2 regions of the Desulfobacca acetoxidans DSM 11109 genome follow, and region 1 is predicted to be linked to the other one. Evidence: riboswitches for the same ligand, from Rfam matches in the RefSeq annotation. Region 1 holds a riboswitch; the other holds the start of a gene.
What was found. Region 1 has a riboswitch for cobalamin ahead of cbpA (modified peptide precursor CbpA). Riboswitches for the same ligand answer to the same signal wherever they lie in the genome.

Region 1 (4,833 bases):
TTTGGCCCGCTCCACCTCCTGACCGAATTGCTCAAAAAAGAAACGGCGATTGTGCAACCTGGTAAGATCATCCACGGAGGCCATTTTCACTAATTTCTCTTGGGCTGCGGCAACCTTGCGGGTAAGTCTGGCAATAAAATAATATAATCCTCCCAATACCAGGAGAATCACCGCTAGACTCACTAATATCCAGACATAATCTCTCTGGTTGGGGTCGCTGAACAGGATCGCGGCGGCATCAAATCCGATCATGGTGTCCTGAGGTTCCACCTGCCACGATTGCCGGTCAAAGTACGAAATCTGACGCCGTGTTTCATAATTAATGTTCATCCGCAAACTGCGTTGCTGCCCCTTGCAGCACAAAGAGAAAAACGAAAATCATATTTGTCGGAGCGGGATTAGCCTGCCCCTACAAGGGATAACTCCAAAAATAAAGGACTTTCCGGGTGGAGACTATCAAAGAGTTATTTGAACATTTGAATATCTTACAAATAACGCGGGCAGCCTCTTTTCTGATACGGTTTAAGTTGCGCGAACCTCAAGCAGCCCAAATAAGCCCCTTAACAAGGCGCATGAAAGTCCTTCGAACGATTATTTTTTATCATGCGATCAGCAGAGATACAATCCTTTCCACAATTATAGAAAACGATGGGCGCGATAGGCCAAAGGCAAACCGGTTGTAGAAATATTTATCGCACACCGAAGCCGGTTTATCATTGACAAAGGCGGGAGGATTAAGTATGAATTAGATGTTGGTCAGCATCCCGGAACACGGTGTAAATCCGTGGCGGTCCCGCCGCTGTAATCGGGGACGAGGAGGGCGAAGGGAATATCCCGGCCACTGCCGCAGGCCACTGCGGTGGGAAGGTTGCGCCTTCAACGGTTAATCCGAAAGCCAGAAGACCTGCTGTTCCAGACACAATTTAGTGAACTGCTTATGGTAAAGGGAGTTCCGTATCATACGGGATTCCCTTTTTTATTTTAATCCTAAGGAGGATGGAAGATGCAACAAAAGGTCATTACCCCAGATTCTTCCAAAAAACTTGCCCCCATCGGTTACCGCTATAGCTGCAAATCCGATGGCACCAACACTGGCCTATCCCACTACATTCTGTTGGACAACAAGAAGTAAGATAAGGATGCACTCTTGAAACCTGCAACATCGCTTGCCGGGGTCTCTGCCAATGTGGGGCAGGGCCCCCGCTTTTCCCTGATGGATATCGGTCATCCCGATTACGCCGTCCTCATCGAAGGGGATACCGGTTTCTGGACCCTGGTTCCCCGGGCCGAGGCTGGAGAATACTTATTAGGCAACTTCATACCCCAGATATTCATGGAACACCAGGAACACTTTCAGCGGGAGATGCAAACCCTGCGCTTTGAGCTGATCCCCTCGGCGGTCTATTTTAACCCTACAGAACGATGCAACCTAAATTGCTCCTACTGTTATATCCCCAGCGACATCCGGCTCGGCGGGATGGATATGCCGCCGTTGCGGCTCCTCCAAGCATTAGAGATGTTGTCGGATTACTTCGGCCGTACCCTGCCGGAGGGTGTCATGCCGCAGATTATATTTCATGGCAGCGAACCGATGATGGTCAGGGATGCGGTTTTTGCCGGGATTGAACGATACGGCAACCGCTTTCGCTTCGGCATCCAGACCAATGGCACTATGCTGGACGATGCAGCATTAGCTTTTATCCAGGCGCACCAGGTCAGCCTGGGCCTCTCCCTGGACGCTCCGGTAGCGGATATTGCTGATCAAACGCGGAAAAACTGGCAGGGCCGCGGGGTATACGGTGTAGTAGCTCCTCTCTTGGACCGGTTAGCAGATTACCCAAACTACAGTGTCATCTGCACCGTCACCCAAACCAATGTAGACCGTTTGACAGACATGGTAGAATTTCTTCATGGCGCCGGTGTCAGGGTGGCCATGCTCAATCCGGTACGTTGCACTCAACCCGGAGGCCGTGATCTCAAACCGGATGACCAAGTCTTTGCCCGACACTTCAGTGCCGCCCTAGAGCGGAGCCATGATCTGTTTCAGGCCACCGGCCGCAAACTGGTCATCGCCAATTTTGCCAATATCCTCATAGGCATCGTAGCACCGTTGGCCCGCCGCCTGATGTGCGACATCTCTCCCTGCGGCGGCGGACGCTGTTTCTTTGCCCTGTCAGCCAGAGGTGACCTCTTCCCCTGCAGCGAGTTCATCGGCATCCCGGAATTTAGGGGGGGCAATCTCTTCAACACTCCGGTGGAGGACATCCTCAGAACCCGCCCCTTCCAGGACATGACCAGCCGCAAGGTGGAGGATTTCGAACCCTGCCGAAGCTGCGCCATTCGCCATTTCTGCGGTGCTCCCTGCCCTGCGGAGATTTATATGTGCTCTCAAACCCTGCATGCTCCGGCTCCATACTGCGAATTTTATGTGGAGCAGGCCAAGTTCGCTTTCCGGGTCATTGCCGCTGGTCAAGTAGACAACTATGTTTGGGATGGCTGGAAGGAGGGTACCGAACAGAGTTTTGCTCTCCCCACCATATCATCTATCTGACCTATTCGATCCCAATCTCCGGGTTTCCAATTGGAGAACAACTTATACCAATCCCCAATTAAAAAAGCAGGGCGAACCTTGTGTTCGCCCACATCTTTAGCAGAACACAGGATTCGCCCCTATAGCAATAGGTTCTAAGGAACACAACGAAGCATGAAAACAGAACCGTGGCGGCTGCTCACAATAATGCCTTTTCGGCCCACTGCCCACCGCTCACCGCCCACTGTTTTCATATAACGACAATGAGGTTTAGGTCTTGACGATGAGCAGCGGACAGGGCGCCTGGGTCATCACCTGCTCGGTAACGCTTCCCATGAAGAGGCGCTTGAGGCCCGTCCGGCCGTGGGAACCCATGATTATAAGATTAACCTGCTCTTCCCGGCCAAGGTCCACAATGGCTTTTGGGGCCTTGCTTACCCGCAGGAATTCGCGGGTGGCGATGCCCATGGCCTCGGCCTCGGTCTTGACTTCGGAAAGGTAGCCTTTGACGCCCCGCATTAGATTATCTTTGAGGTTGACGTCGCCATACAGTTGAAATGGCAGGTCCAGGGCTGAGAGGATCAGCAATTCGCTGTTATATGACTTCGCCAGGTCCAGGGCGCGATCTACGATCTTGACGCTGGCTTCCGAACCATCCACGGCCAGCAAGATCTTTTTCCAGTTCAGGCTCGCATGTTCCGGAATAACCAGCACATCCTTTGTGCTGTAGCCGATAACCTTGGCCGTGGGGCCACTCATAAAGAATCGTATAATTCCCTGGTCTTCGCGTAAACCCATAACAACCAGGTCAAAGTCTTCACTGGCAGCGATGTCGGCAATTACCTCATGAGGCTCGCCCACCGGACAGGCTACCGATATTTCTACCCCCGCCTCGGCGGCCAGGTCCAGGGCCAGGGACGCGGCTTGGTCACACGGGGCTCGCATGAGCTTCTCTATCTCACCCACCCCGGCAAACCGCAGGTCACCATGATAGGGCGGCACAACCGAAATAACCGAGATACCGTTTTGGGTCAGTTTGAAGGTTTCCTGCAAGGCGTGCAGACTTGATGCAGCCCCATCAACCGGCACCAGTATTTTCTTATATTTTGCCATAATTTTCGCTACCTACGGTAAGATGCAGCCTCTCTGCCCTTTTGGCCTTTACCATCGCCCCGATGATGATCACTGCACCGGTGAGCAGAGCAATGCACATAGAGATAAAGCTGGCCGAGTTTAATATCGTGAGGAGACCGTCATCCCAGTTTAGCACTCCGAGTTGCTTGAGATACTTGGGAATGGCCAGACCACGACTTACCGCCACGATGAGCATAATTGTTCCCATGACGATTTTGATCATGTGCTCTTTGACATAGGTAGTGCCGATGGCGCCCAACTGCACTCCTAAAAGAGAGCCGGCCAGAATAATCAGGGTCAGGCGGATATCCACCATGCCCATAATCGCCCACTTAACAGTTCCGCCGAAACCCATGATAAAGGCAACCACCAGCTCGGTAGCCGAAGAGATCAGAGAGGAGGCGCCGATCACATAGATCATACCGGGCACGCCGATAAATCCCCCCACGGCAATAGTGGCAGCCAGCACGCCGGTGGCAAAACCCACGGGCAGCACAAACCATAACGAGATATTTACATCAGCGGTTTTAAAGTAGATCATGGGAGGTAGGTTAATTTTCTGGAGCTTTTGCGCCAGCGTTACCGTCAACTCGGTCTTCTCCGACCTATCACTCTTCATGGCATCCCAGAAGACATACCCGCCTACCACAATGAGCACGACGACAAACGAAATGCTCACGTACAGGTTGGAGCCGGCCTGCCCCCAGGCCGCCAGAATCATTTCCTGAACCTTGATACCCAGATATACCCCCACGGACGCCGAAGAGGCCATGATCAATCCCATTTTGATATCTACCTGGCCATACTTCCAGCGTTTATAGGCGCCTACCATGGCCTTGGGGAATTTATGGCACATGTTGCTGGCTACCGCTACCGGCCCGGCGACCCCCAGGCTCATCATGCCGGGCGTCAGGACAAAAGCCCCGCCGGAGCCGATAAAACCGCTTACCAGACCGCCAATAAAGCCAACAATAAACAAGAAACTGATGTTGAGCACATTAAGATCGATGAAATTAATAACTTCTCCTTCCACTGTCGCCTCCTTTAAAGTGATCCGCTGTAACAGGGAATATGATAAGGGTGATACACTCCACGCTAATGCCAGCCCTTCTCAGGGACCTGTGGAGGAGCGGGGTAACCCCGCTCCTACGATTCGATGACGAATAATG
Region 2 (4,833 bases), 1.1 Mb from region 1:
CAGTGACCTACAAAATGCCAGGCAACCTCTGGATTGCTCCCGAAGTGCAGATGGACGTAACTGGCCAACACCTGGTTGACGGTATAGCCCTCCTCTACGGACTTGCCGCCGGTTCTGGCAGTAAGTCTATAAAGCCGGGGCAGGTCCACTGGTTCCGAGATCATCTCCGAGTAGTGATATTCGTGCCCTCGAGCGCGCGTCCCGGCGGGGCCCAGGAGGCCATCGGCCGCCAGCGTAACTTCCCGGTAGCCCAGGGTCTTGAGCCGAGGCAGCATCCGGACACCGAATGGCAAGACTTTAGCCATGGCGTGGCGCCCTCCCTGCAAGTCTTGGATTTCCTGGGAAAGATACATCAAACCGCCGCACTCGGCGTACATCGGCATTCCCGACCCGGCCCGCTCTCGAATAATCCGGAGCATGGCCTGATTGCTGCTCAACTGCCGGGCGAAAAGCTCCGGATAGCCGCCCCCCAGATAGACGCCATGCACTTCGGCAGGCAGGTCCGTATCATCCAGGGGCGAAAAGGGGACTATTTCCGCGCCGCACCGGGCCAGCCATTTCAGATTGTCCGGATAATAAAAACAGAATGCCCGATCACGAGCCACCGCCAGGCGCACTTCGGAAGGCTGGCTGGAATAAACCGGGCCTTCTTCCCAGGCCTTTCCCTGGCTCAATGCGGGGAGGACAGCCAACAGTCCTTCCAGGTCCAGATTGCTTTCGATTAAATCTGCCAGACGCTCCAGATAGCTTTCTTTCAGGGGGTGGTCATCGGTGGTGATTAACCCTAAATGGCGCTCTGGAATGGCCAGTTCCACTTCCCTGGGCAGGCCCCCGAAACATCGGACTTCCCCCGCCTGCTCTAATGCCTGACGGAGATATCTTAGGTGAGTCGGGCTCCCTACCTGATTAAACACTACTCCGGCCAAGATGAGGTCCCGGTCGAAAGTGGCAAAGCCATGCACTAAGGCCGCGGCACTGCGGGCCATGGAACGGGCATCTACCAGGAGCAGCACCGGCAGCCCCAACCACTTGGCCATCTGGGCAGTGCAGCCGGCCTCAGTATTCCCATCGTAGCCATCGAAAAGACCCATAACCCCTTCCACAACGGCTATTGTCGCAGTCCCGGTGTGCTGGCGGAAGACGCGAAGATTTTCTTCTCGGGAAAGCATCCAGCCGTCTAGATTGTGAGAAAGGCTGTTAGCAGCCTGGGCATGGTGCCCTGGATCTATGAAGTCGGGACCCACCTTGAAGGGCCGCACCGATATTCCCTGCCGTCGCCAGGCGGCCAATAACCCCAGGGTGAGGGTAGTCTTGCCCACCCCGCTATGGGTGCCAGCCACTACCAAACCTCTCATGATGAAAGGACACCTCCCCCAGGCGGGCTCTTTTTTCGGCAAAAGGTCTCCTTCGCAGCCCTAGCCATTTTCGCCCGAAACCCGAACAGAGCCAAGATTTTCTGGCTGCTGGTTTTTTAAAACTCTGGTCGCCAGGCTGTTTGATGCCGGGATGGCATCCAAAGCATCACGAATATGGCCGACAAAAACCCGGATGACTTCCTTTCTGAAGCCAATACCCTGAGCTTCCACGTTCACTTCTAGGCCGGCCCCCTCGAAGGCAGTTTTCCATGAGTCCTCTCCTTCGCACAGGTCTTCATAGAAATGCGCTCCGGCAACCAACATCAGCGGGATGAGCCTCACTTTCCGAAATTTTGCTGCGGTTACTGCTTCCAACACCTGTTTCAGAGATGGGTATCCCTCCACAACCCCGACATACAAGTCAGACCCATGAACCTCCCGCAGGATGCTTTCCAGGGTCGGATACGCGGCCCAAGATGGATGGTCCGTGCCATGACCCACCAGAACCGGGGCTTCTCCTTCGGATAGATTATTCTTAAAATCAAATGACTTAGCCAGTTGTCGGTAATCCTCATAAGAACTTAATAAAGGGAGTCCGATACTGGTGCGAATGGCTAGAGGTTTGACCTCTTCCAACAGACGATAGAACTCATGCCCGCAAAGCAGATGCATGGATTGAATCACTGCCCAGGTATGACCTTTATCGGATAAGGCCTGAAGGACTTCATGGGGATGCCTTACTTCAAATTTTCTCCGGTGCCTGAGACGGTCCAGGACCATACGGGAGGAAAAGGCCCACAAAATTTCGTGGCCGGGAAACTCCTCCCGGATAATCGTATCCACAAAGTCATAGGTCTTAAAGGCGTTCGTGGTGGTCCCAAAGGCCGTCAAAACGATGGGTGTCTGCATACTTTAGCTTCCTGAAAACCTAACTCAGTGATTCAAGACAAATATTTTTAGGCATATATTTTCTCTAGCATTTCCGGGCGGACTTTAACTAGATAAAAGAAGACAAACATGGTAAAGAGACCCTCGATAATCATTACCGGAATATGAGCCAGAACAACCAATCTGGCTACCGTAAGAAACCCCTCGCCGGTAAACATGAGGGACAGGGCGGTGAACAGGGCAGTCAATAACACGGTGCAAAACCCGCAGGCAAAAGACGCCACCACTGCCAGAGTCCCCTCCTGGCGCAGCACGTCCCGAAAGATATAAAAACAGAGAACTGCGGGAGCAGCGACGTTAAAGGTGTTCACCCCCAATACCGTAAACCCACCAAATTGAAAAAGCAAGACCTGCAAAAAGAGTCCTATGAGAACGGCCGGAAATGCCGCCCAACCCAGCAAGAGTCCCATAAGGCCGTTCAACAACAGATGCACACTGGACGGACCTATCGGCACATGGATAAGGGAAGCCACAAAAAAAGTGGCCGATAAGATACTCACCCGAGGAATGGCTTCATAGTCAACCTGTTTCAGGCCGATGGCAGTGCCCACCGCCGTCAAAGCGGCGCCCGCGCCCAACACCGCGGGACTAAGAACTCCTTCAGAAATATGCATGTTCTGCCCCCTCAGAATATTTTGGCGTTTGGCAATCAGCTTACGAGTGCTGATTGCCATTTAGAAATTAACCCCAAGCCAGGGAAATGGTTTACGCCAAAGTGCACCCACATGTGGACCCATATTGCCCCCCCCCGCAAAAAAAAATCCCTAAGTCCGTGTGGACTTAAGGATTAACCCAGCTTTTTCGTCCTTAATTTCCGGAGAGCGCTTGTCCAGAGCGGTCCGTTCCCGGGTTGGTGTCTTTCGCACCACCCAGATTCATCCGGGCAGGTCTTCTGGCTTCCGGATCGTCCTAATACCTACACCTTCCCATTTCCCTCAAAGGAAACAGTGGCCTTAGCAGGGTTCGTCCCCGGTTACAGCGGCGGGACCGCGACGGCTCTTCCGTCTTCCCTATTAAACCCGCATGGGTACCCAGATGCCATACTATAATCTGAGAGGTCCGATCCTGTCAACACATTTTCCCGAGTTACCGGCTCGGGAAATCAGGCCGGACAATTCGGAGATTTGATCAGAATTTAGTAATAGGGCAAAGGAGCAGTACGGCATGGAGCTCCTTTGCCCCGAACTATTATATTAATTACAGATCAACGATCATCTCGGCTTCATTGCCGCACTGGGTACATGCAATTGTACGTTTCACCTGCCCGGCTTCGGGTTTCCCTGAAGCTTCGGCCGGCTTGGTCCCCACGATGAACTCTTCGCACTTGATGGTCATTTCCGCCTCGTTGCCGCAATTTTTACAGGTGCAGACCATAGTCTTTTTTTCTTCCATGACATCCTCCTTTGCATCTTGAGTCGCAAGCCCTAATTCTGTTAATTAGAGGACTCGCAGGAAGGCCACGAGGTCTTTCTTCTCCTGGTCAGTCAAATTTAGACCTTGAACCAGATTGAAAAATTCCACGGTATCCTCCAGAGTCAACAGGCGGCCGTCGTGCAGATAAGGCGGCGAGTCTTTGATGCCCCGCAGGGGGAAGGTCTTAATGGGACCGTCCATGTTCGCCATGCGGCCGTTGATCATCTGCGGTTTGAAAAACCGCTCGGTCTTTAGGTTGTGCATCAGATTATCGGTATAGTAAGGCGGTTGGTGGCAGACGGCGCACTGTCCCTTGTTTAAGAAAATCTCCTGGCCGCGCAGCTCCGAATCGTTAGCCTTTTTCGGATCCAACTTGCCATAGATATTCAACTTGGGAGCAGGAGGAAAATCCAGAATTTCCTGAAACTCCGCCATACAGTGCACCTGATGTCCCCGGTCTAGGATATTGATTCCCTTCTTGGTCCCGATGACCGGATCGCCGTCAAAATATGCCGCCCGTTGCTCGAACTCGGTAAAATCCTCTACTGATTTCAGAGCCCGCTGGGAACCGAAAAGACGCTGAATATTCACCCCTCGCAAGGTTGGAATATCCAGACGGTGCCGGAACTCCTGGGGACGGATGTCCCCCACCAGGTGGGTGGCGCCATTAGCGTGGCCATTGGTGTGGCAATCAAAACAGGTAACCCCGCGGCTCGGCAGTTCGGAGCGCCGGTCTTCGGTCTGGTTGAACTGCTGTTGCGGGAACGGCGTTACGAGCAGACGCAACCCCTCCAGTTGCTTGGGATTGAGGATGCCGTTGAATAGCTCATAGTAGTTCATCAGGGTGATTACTTTCCCCTGGCTTACATCGCCCAGATCAGGGCGGGTGGTAAGATACATGGCGGGGGGAAATTCCGGCAGGAAGTGGTCCGGCAGGTCAAAATCCAGATCGAACCTGGTCAGATCACGGCCTTCCTGCTTTTTGATCTCGTCAATGTGATATTTAGCAAAAACCATCCCCCCTTCAGGATGATTCGGGTGGGGCAGCGGCAGAAACCCGGCCGGCCAGAGACCTTTTTCCTTGATTTCCTCAGGGGTCAGGGCGGCCAGCTTTTCC

Region 2: it holds a riboswitch for cobalamin, as region 1 does, so the genes downstream of both, cbiM (cobalt transporter CbiM) here and cbpA (modified peptide precursor CbpA) in region 1, are expected to answer to the same signal.

Annotation. Positions count from the first base shown of each region.
Region 1 covers NC_015388.1:1,405,517-1,410,349, reverse strand. Annotated here, with positions in the region: gene DESAC_RS06075 (GGDEF domain-containing protein) at 1-330, opposite strand, end outside; cobalamin riboswitch at 720-926, shown strand; gene cbpA (modified peptide precursor CbpA) at 1,004-1,132, shown strand; gene cbpB (peptide-modifying radical SAM enzyme CbpB) at 1,148-2,551, shown strand; gene DESAC_RS06060 (universal stress protein) at 2,801-3,643, opposite strand; gene DESAC_RS06055 (sulfite exporter TauE/SafE family protein) at 3,630-4,697, opposite strand.
Region 2 covers NC_015388.1:2,493,831-2,498,663, forward strand. Annotated here, with positions in the region: gene DESAC_RS11155 (cobyrinic acid a,c-diamide synthase CobB) at 1-1,397, opposite strand, end outside; gene DESAC_RS11160 (sirohydrochlorin cobaltochelatase) at 1,416-2,264, opposite strand; gene cbiM (cobalt transporter CbiM) at 2,312-2,917, opposite strand; cobalamin riboswitch at 3,169-3,353, opposite strand; gene DESAC_RS11170 (hypothetical protein) at 3,501-3,695, opposite strand; gene DESAC_RS11175 (cytochrome b6) at 3,741-4,833, opposite strand, start outside.